2 regions of the Kitasatospora viridis genome follow, and region 2 is predicted to be linked to the other one. Evidence: riboswitches for the same ligand, from Rfam matches in the RefSeq annotation. Region 2 holds a riboswitch; the other holds the start of a gene.

Region 1 (4,406 bases), 3.8 Mb from region 2:
GCTCGCCGAGGACCGGCTGCACCCAGGCCCGGCGCAGCGCCCGGACCGGCCGCACCGACGGCGCCTGGTGCGCCAGCAGCCCGAAGAACGCCTCGGTACCGGCCAGCTGCGGATCGCTCAGGCGCAGCGGGCCGGCCGGCAGCCGCTCCAGCCCGGCGGCCACCCGGCGCAGGTCGGCCCAGGGCACGCCGACCCCGCCGCCCGGCGCGTGCGGGTTCAGCCACAGGCCCCAGCGGGAGCGGTACAGCGAGGTGGCGATCTCCTTGCCGGTGATCACCTCGTGCGCCCTGGTCCAGCCGCTGGCGGCCAACTGCTCGGGCGAGGTGACGGCCGGCGCGTAACCCAGGCCGCCGATCTCCATGTTCCCGTACTGCGCGTCCGGGCTGCCCGGACTGCCCTGCCAGAGCAGCATCCAGACCCGGCCCGCGGCCAGCTCCCGGAGCAACTGCTCGTAGGCCTCGTACCGCTCCGGGGCGACCTCGCCCAGCGCCCGCTCCAGGGCCGCGGGGTCCGCGCCCGGGGCCGTGCCCCACGGCCCCGCGCCGCCCACCGGTCCCGTCGTCACCGCTGTCCTTCTCTCCTTGTGCCCACTGCCGCCCGCACCTGCTGCCGCGCTCTCGCCAGCACCCTACGGCGCCCGGGTGACGCCCGTCATCGCGGCATGCCCGCGCCCGCTCAACCCCGCTGGTAGAACGGCGCGACCCGGTGCAGCATCCAGTCCACCACCGGGTCCGCCGCCAGGTCCAGCAGCACGATGTGCACCTCCCCCGGCAGCGGGGCCGCGCCCAGCGCCCGGCCGATCGCGGCGTTCGCCTGCGCCGGGTCCGCCGGGGCGCCCTGGTCCAACTGGACGCCGACGAACATCACGGTCGCCTCGCCCTCCACCGAGGCCAGCGCCCGACGCGCCGTCAGCACCCCCGGCAGCGCGGCCAGCTCCGCCCGCACCGCCGCCAGGAAGGCGACCGGCTCCTCGTGCGGCTCCGGCTCGCGCAGCGCCACCCGGGCGCCCTGGCCGACCGGCCCGCCGCCGACCGCCTCCGCGCGGTGCTCGCGCGGCCCGCGGCGCAGCTCGCCGACCCCCTCCGGCGGGATCGGGATGCCCACCGGCGCCTGCGGGTTCACCGCGATCCCGATCCCCAGCGGCAGGCCCCGGGCGAACTCCCAGGCCGGCGCGACCGCGCAGCTCAGCCCGGGCGCGTGCTTGACGAACTGCTCCTCGGAGGAGAACACCGGCACGTAGGGCGCGCCGGCCAGCTCCACGGTCGGCAGGTCCAGGCCCAGACCCGAGGGGTCGACACCGGCCGGCAGCGGGATCCAGATCTGACTGCGCGCCAGCACCTCGACCACCCGCGGCGTCGCGCCCGGGTCGCCGATCGCCGCGGACAGCACCTGCTCCAGCTCGTTCGCCGGCCAGCCGCCCCCGACGAGCTGCTGCTGCTCCGCCCCCGCCAACCCCTGAGTCTCCACCGCAGCAGGGTACCGGTCGGCCCCTCACCGCCCGCCCCCTCTCCCATCAGGCGGACAGGCGTGCGATGATGTGCGCGCTCAACAAAGACGACGTGCCCGCACGTCGACATACTGGCCGCTCGAACCCGCGCGGGAGAGTCCGGAGGTGCCGTCAGGCACGGACCGGCGCCGAAGGAGCAAGTCCTCCCCGGAATCTCTCAGGCACCCGATACCGCACGGGCGAGGCGAATCTGGAAAGTGGAACACGGCCGTGCCGTGCGCCCACCCACGGTGCAAGCCGCGCCATCCTGGTGGCGGTGAAGCTCTCAGGTTGTGACGACAGACGGGGAGACTCCACCCCAGCCTGCCTGTTTCCAGATTCGGGAGTCCCGCCATGTCCGTGCGCCTGACCGCGCTCGACGCGCTGCACCGCGCCCTCGGCGCCACCATGACCGACTTCGCCGGCTGGGACATGCCGCTGCGCTACGGCAGCGAGCGCGAGGAGCACCTCGCCGTCCGCACCAAGGCCGGTCTCTTCGACCTCTCCCACATGGGCGAGATCACCGTCTCCGGCCCGCAGGCCGGCGAGCTGCTGGACCACGCGCTGGTCGGCTTCATCTCCGCGCTCGGCGTGCTGCGCGCCCGCTACACCATGATCTGCCGCGAGGACGGCGGCATCCTGGACGACCTGATCGTCTACCGGACCGCCGAGCACGAGTACATGGTGGTCGCCAACGCCTCCAACGCCCAGGTGGTGCTCGACGCGCTGACCGAGCGCGCGGCCGGCTTCGACGCCGTGGTCCGCGACGACCGGGACGCCTACGCGCTGCTCGCGGTGCAGGGCCCGGCGGCCAACGCGATCCTCTCCTCGGTCACCGACGCCGACCTGCCCGGCCTCAAGTACTACGCGCTGCTGCCCGCCACCGTCGCGGACAAGCAGGTCTGGCTGGCCCGCACCGGGTACACCGGCGAGGACGGCTTCGAGATCTTCTGCGCCCCCGCCGACGCCGAGCACCTGTGGCAGGCGCTCACCGAGGCCGGCGCGCCGCACGGCCTGGTGCCGGCCGGCCTGTCCTGCCGCGACACGCTGCGCCTGGAGGCCGGCATGCCGCTCTACGGGCACGAGCTGGACACCTCGCTGACCCCGTTCGACGCCGGCCTGGGCCGGGTGGTCCGGTTCGACAAGACCACCAACGGCGGCGAGTTCGTCGGCCGCAAGGCGCTGGAGGCGGCCGCCGCCCAGGCCGAGGCCAACCCTCCGCGCAAGCTGGTCGGCCTGGTCTCCGAGGGCAAGCGGGTGCCGCGCGCCGAGTACGCCGTGGTCGACGCCGAGGGCACCCCGATCGGCCGGATCACCTCCGGCGCGCCCTCCCCCACGCTGGGCAAGCCGATCGCCATCGCCTACCTGGACGCCGCCCACGCGGCCCCCGGCAGCGCCGTCGCGGTGGACGTGCGCGGCAAGCACGAGCCGGTCGAGGTCGTCGCGCTGCCGTTCTACAAGCGCGCCCGCTGACCCTCCGCCACCCCGCAGCGCAGTCGCCGTCCCGCCCGCCGGACCCCGTCGTCCGGCGTGCGGACAGCTCCCTCGTACCCGCTTCCCATCCTGGAGAATGAGCATCATGAGCAACCCGCAGAACCTGCAGTACAGCAAGGAGCACGAGTGGCTGACCGCCGCCGACGCTGACGGGGTCTCGACCGTCGGCATCACCGAGCACGCGGCCACCGCCCTCGGCGACATCGTCTACGTGCAGCTGCCCGCCGTCGGGGACACCGTCACCGCCGGCGAGACCTGCGGCGAGCTCGAATCCACCAAGTCGGTCAGCGACCTCTACTCCCCCGCCTCCGGCGAGGTCGTCGAGGTCAACGAGACCCTCACCGACGAGCCGGCCCTGGTCAACGCGGCCGCCTTCGAGGGCGGCTGGCTCTTCAAGCTCAAGGTCACCGAGGCCCAGGCCGACCTGATGAGCGCCGACGAGTACAGCGCGTTCACCGGCTCCTGACCGAGCGCCGGGCGGCCGCAGCGCGGCGGCCGCCCGCAAGCCTTGCTCTCACCCTCGCCCGTCGCCCGCCCAGGCGTGCCACGCGCGACCGCTCCGATGGGAAGACGCCCCCATGACGGTTCTGAACGAATCCCTGCACGACCTCGACCCGGAGATCGCCGCCGCGGTCGACGCCGAGCTGCGCCGCCAGCAGAGCACCCTGGAGATGATCGCCTCCGAGAACTTCGCCCCGGTGGCGGTCATGGAGGCCCAGGGCTCGGTGCTGACCAACAAGTACGCCGAGGGCTACCCCGGCAAGCGCTACTACGGCGGCTGCGAGCACGTCGACGTGGTCGAGCAGCTGGCCATCGACCGGATCAAGGCGCTGTTCGGCGCCGAGGCCGCCAACGTGCAGCCGCACTCCGGCGCGCAGGCCAACGCCGCCGCGATGTTCGCGCTGATCCAGCCGGGCGACACCATCCTGGGCCTGAACCTGGCGCACGGCGGCCACCTGACCCACGGCATGAAGATCAACTTCTCCGGCAAGCTCTACAACGTGGTCGCGTACCACGTGGACGAGCAGACCGGCCTGGTCGACATGGAGGAGGTCGAGCGCCTCGCCAAGGAGAACCAGCCCAAGCTGATCGTGGCCGGCTGGTCCGCCTACCCGCGCCAGCTCGACTTCGCCGAGTTCCGCCGGATCGCCGACGAGGTCGGCGCCTACCTGATGGTGGACATGGCGCACTTCGCCGGCCTGGTCGCGGCCGGCCTGCACCCCTCGCCGGTGCCGTACGCCGACGTGGTCACCACCACCACCCACAAGACCCTGGGCGGTCCGCGCGGTGGCGTGATCCTCTCCAAGGCCGAGCTGGCCAAGAAGATCAACTCCGCGGTCTTCCCCGGCCAGCAGGGCGGCCCGCTGGAGCACGTGATCGCCGCCAAGGCGGTCGCCTTCAAGGTCGCGGCCTCCGAGGACTTCAA
Region 2 (4,406 bases):
TCGCCGTCGGCCAGGGTCTTCACCACGACCACCCGCATGCCGGCCATCACCGCGGAGGCGGCGTTGGTGCCGTGCGCCGAGGACGGGATCAGGCAGACGTCGCGCTGGGTGTCGCCGTTGGCCTGGTGGTAGGCGCGCACGGCCAGCAGGCCGGCGAACTCGCCCTGGGAGCCGGCGTTCGGCTGGATCGACACCGCGTCGTAGCCGGTCACCTCGACCAGCTGCTGCTCCAGCTGGCGGATCAGGGTCAGGTAGCCCTGGGCCTGCTCGATCGGCGCGAACGGGTGCAGCTGGCCGAACTCCGGCCAGGTGACCGCCTCCATCTCGGTGGTGGCGTTGAGCTTCATGGTGCAGGAGCCGAGCGGGATCATGCCGCGGTCCAGCGCGTAGTCCCGGTCGGAGAGGCGGCGCAGGTAGCGCAGCATCGCGGTCTCCGAGCGGTGGCTGTGGAAGACCGGGTGGGTCAGGTACTCGTCGGTGCGCAGCAGGCCGACCGGCAGCGTCTCGGCGGCCTCGGCCACCTCGGCGCCGACCACTCCGAAGGCGGCCCAGACGGTCTGCAGGTGCTCCCGGGTGGTGGTCTCGTCGCAGGAGATCGAGACGGTGTCGGCGTCCGCGAGGAAGAGGTTCACGCCCTCGGCACGGGCGGCGGCGACCACCTCGGCGGCCCGGCCCGGCACCTTCGCGGTGACGGTGTCGAAGAACTCGCCGTGCGCGAGCTCGACCCCGCCGGCCCGCAGGCCCTCGGCCAGCGCGGCCGCATAGCGGTGGGTGCGGCGGGCGATGTCGGCCAGGCCGTCGGGGCCGTGGTAGACGGCGTACATCGAGGCCATCACGGCGAGCAGCACCTGGGCGGTGCAGATGTTGCTGGTGGCCTTCTCGCGGCGGATGTGCTGCTCGCGGGTCTGCAGGGCGAGCCGGTAGGCGCGGTTGCCGTCGGCGTCCACCGAGACGCCGACCAGGCGGCCGGGCAGCGAGCGGGCGTACTCGGCGCGCACCGACAGGTAGCCGGCGTGCGGGCCGCCGAAGCCCATCGGCACGCCGAAGCGCTGCGAGGTGCCGCAGGCGATGTCGGCGCCCAGCTCGCCGGGCGACTTGAGCAGGGTGAGCGCCAGCAGGTCGGCGGCGACCGCGACGATCGCGCCCAGGCCGTGCGCCTGCTCGATCACCGGGGTGAGGTCGCGGACCGCACCGGAGGCGCCCGGGTACTGCAGCAGCACGCCGAAGACACCGCGCTCGGCGATCTCGGCCGGGATGCCGGCGGACAGGTCGGCGACGACCACCTCGACGCCGGTCGGCAGCGCGCGGGTGTTGATCACCGCGATGGTCTGCGGCAGGGTGTCGGCGTCCACCAGGAAGACGCCGCCCTTGACCTTGCCGACCCGGCGGGCCAGCGCCATCGCCTCGGCGGCGGCGGTGCCCTCGTCGAGCAGCGAGGAGCCGGAGGTGGGCAGGCCGGTCAGGTCGGAGACCAGGGTCTGGAAGTTGAGCAGCGCCTCCAGGCGGCCCTGCGAGATCTCCGGCTGGTACGGGGTGTAGGCGGTGTACCAGGCCGGGTTCTCCATGACGTTGCGCAGGATCACCGGCGGGGTGAAGGTGCCGTAGTACCCGAGGCCGATCATCGGGGTGAGCACCTGGTTGCTGCTCGCCAGCTCGCGCAGCTCGGCCAGCACCTGGGCCTCGCTGCGGCCGGCCGGCAGGCCCAGCGCGGTGATGCTGCGGATCGCCTCGGGGACGGCCGCGGTGGACAGGTCGGCCAGCGAGGCGTAGCCCACCTGGGCCAGCATCTTGGCCTGGGCGGCGGCGTCGGGGCCGATGTGGCGCGACTCGAAGGGGCTGGCCGCTTCGAGCTCGGCAAGGGTGGCGTTGCTGCTGGAACGACCGGCGGTCGGCTGGGCAGTCATGGTGGTCGAGGCCTCCTGGTCACGGACCGGCGGGGGCGCGCACGCACGGCCCTCGCCGCCTGGGGAGCGGAGCGGCCGGTGCGGACGGGCCCGACAGGCCTCCCCCTCTGTCATCGGGACCTGAGAGCTTCGCCCGCACGGGGCCGCGGGCCCCGCCGGCTTGCACCGTCGGTGAGGGTGGTCGCCTCCGGTTCCCTCACCGGTGGTCCTGCCCTGCTTTCCAGAGTGACCTATCCCACACGGTACGGATGCCTGAGAGATTCCGGGGAGGGTTTGCTCCTTCGGCGTCCCAGAGCCCTCGGATTCGAAGGCTGGGAACTCTCCCGTGCGGGTTCGGCGGTCGGGGCCCAGGGTACCAGCGGAGGCCTTGGTGAACACCGGTCAGGTAGCCGTTCCCGGTCCCCCGAATGGCCCGATGGCCTGCACCGATGGCCGATTCCGACTGGCCGCGCTCCGTTATGTGCCTTTTGGTGTGAATCGAAAGCGGTACCACCAGGAGGAACAGCGTGCAGACCGACATCGATCCCCGAGACCTGATCGGGCACAAGGCCGTCGACCGGAATGGCGACAAGATCGGCACGGTGGACGAGGTCTACCTCGACGACGCGACGGGTGAGCCCGAATGGGCGGCCGTCCGCACCGGGATCTTCGGCCGGGACGCCTTCGTCCCGTTGACCACGAGCGAGTTCTCCGGCGAGGAACTGCGCGTGCCCTACGACAAGTCGCTGATCAAGGAGTCGCCGGACTTCGGGGTCGGCCAGCACCTCTCACCCGCCCAGGAGCTCCAGCTCTACCGCTACTACGGGCTGGACTCCCCCGCCGACGGCGTGCCCACCGCCGACCGCGACTTCCCCACGAAGGCACCGGATCCCACTGTGACGACCACCACCGCCGCCCACCCGACCACCACGACCGCCGCGATGCCCGCGCCGTCCCCGGCCACCATCGGCCTGGACAAGCCGGTCGAGCCGGTGCCCGCGCCGCCGGCCCCCGAACCCGGGCAGGCCGCGGCCAAGGCCGCGCCCGACCAGGACCCCGGCAGCATGCCGCCGCCCGGCCCGATCGAGCTGACGCTGCGTGAGGAGCGGCTGGAGATCACCAACGAGTGGCATGTGCTCGGCACCGCCCGGATGCGCAAGTACGTGGTCACCGAGCCGGTGGAGCGCCGGGTCCAGGTGGTCAAGGAGCGGGTCCGGGTGGAGCGGGTGCCGGTGGGCGAGGCCGAGCGGGCCGCGCTCTCCGGGCAGGAGATCGCCGAGGCGGTGGAGGAGGTGACGCTGCGGGAGGAGCGCCCGGCCGTGCGCAAGTACCTGGCGCCGCTGGAGCGGGTCCGGCTGGTGGTGGAGCGGTACACCGAGGAGCAGGTGATCAAGGACGAGCTGCGCCGCGAGCAGGTGGAGATCCACGACGACACCGCACCGGCCGCGGCCGCGCAGCCGCCCCACGGGCAGAACGGCCAGCTCCAGCAGCCGGCCCCGTCGCACACGGTGCAGGCCCAGCCGCAGCACGCCGAGCCGATGGGCGGCGCCACGCACTGAGCCGCCCGACGGCCGTCGGCCCGGATCCGCTCCTGCGGGTCCGGGCCGACGGCCGTTGACGGGCCCTCAATCCCCGGGCCCCGAAGGTTCAGCACTCGATATTTGACAAAATGAAGCACTTCGCGGATTGTTACTTCAGTCGATTAACTGTCGTCTGCCTGAAGCAGTACCCACACTGCCGGGCCGACCCGTCGAAGGAGCCCATCCGTGAGTGAGGCCGCACAGCCCGCCGCCACGGCCGTGAAACCGAGCAGCGCCCGGGTGCTGCCCGCGCTGGTGCTGGCGATGCTGGCGTACAGCGTGATCCAGACCGCGGTCGTGCCGATCCTTCCGTCGCTCGCCAAGGAGCTGAAGGTCTCCGGCTCGGACATCACCTGGCTGATGACCGCCAACCTGCTCTCCGCCGCCGTGCTCACCCCGCTGCTCGGCCGCTTCGGCGACCTGCGCGGCCGCAAGCCGATGCTGCTGATCTCGCTGGGCGGCCTGGTGCTCGGTTCCGGCCTGGCGGTGGCCACCCACTCGTTCACGCTGCTGGTGGTGGCCCGCGTGCTGCAGGGCGCCGGCGGTGGCGTGCTGCCGCTGGCGATCAGCATCGTCCGCGACGAGCTGCCCAAGGAGAAGGTCACCGGCGGCGTCGCCGCGATCAGCGCCTCGATGGGTGTCGGCTCCGGCCTCGGCCTGGTCGCCACCGGCCTGCTGCTGGAGCACTGGGACTACAAGTCCATCTTCTGGATGGGCCTGATCGCCGCCCTGCTGGCGATGGCCCTGGTGATCTTCCGGGTGCCCAAGGACCCGGTGGTCGACCGGGCCGGCGGCGCCGACCCGCTGGGTGCGATCACCCTGGCCGGCTGGCTCTCCGCGCTGCTGGTCGCGGTCAGCCGCGGCAACGAGTGGGGCTGGACCTCCACCAAGACCCTGGGCCTGTTCGCCATCGCCGCCGTGGTCGCGCTGATCTGGGGCGTCA

What was found. Region 2 has a riboswitch for glycine ahead of gcvP (aminomethyl-transferring glycine dehydrogenase). Riboswitches for the same ligand answer to the same signal wherever they lie in the genome.
Region 1: another riboswitch for glycine. It lies ahead of gcvT (glycine cleavage system aminomethyltransferase GcvT); the one in region 2 lies ahead of gcvP (aminomethyl-transferring glycine dehydrogenase).

Annotation. Positions count from the first base shown of each region.
Region 1 is NZ_VIWT01000001.1:1,839,738-1,844,143, forward strand. Features, by position in the region: gene FHX73_RS08150 (enhanced serine sensitivity protein SseB C-terminal domain-containing protein) at 1-565, opposite strand, end outside; gene FHX73_RS08155 (enhanced serine sensitivity protein SseB) at 676-1,467, opposite strand; glycine riboswitch at 1,588-1,691, shown strand; gene gcvT (glycine cleavage system aminomethyltransferase GcvT) at 1,841-2,959, shown strand; gene gcvH (glycine cleavage system protein GcvH) at 3,066-3,446, shown strand; gene glyA (serine hydroxymethyltransferase) at 3,559-4,406, shown strand, end outside.
Region 2 is NZ_VIWT01000001.1:5,620,769-5,625,174, reverse strand. Features, by position in the region: gene gcvP (aminomethyl-transferring glycine dehydrogenase) at 1-1,904, opposite strand, end outside; glycine riboswitch at 2,135-2,240, opposite strand; gene FHX73_RS25205 (PRC and DUF2382 domain-containing protein) at 2,411-3,442, shown strand; gene FHX73_RS25200 (MFS transporter) at 3,650-4,406, shown strand, end outside.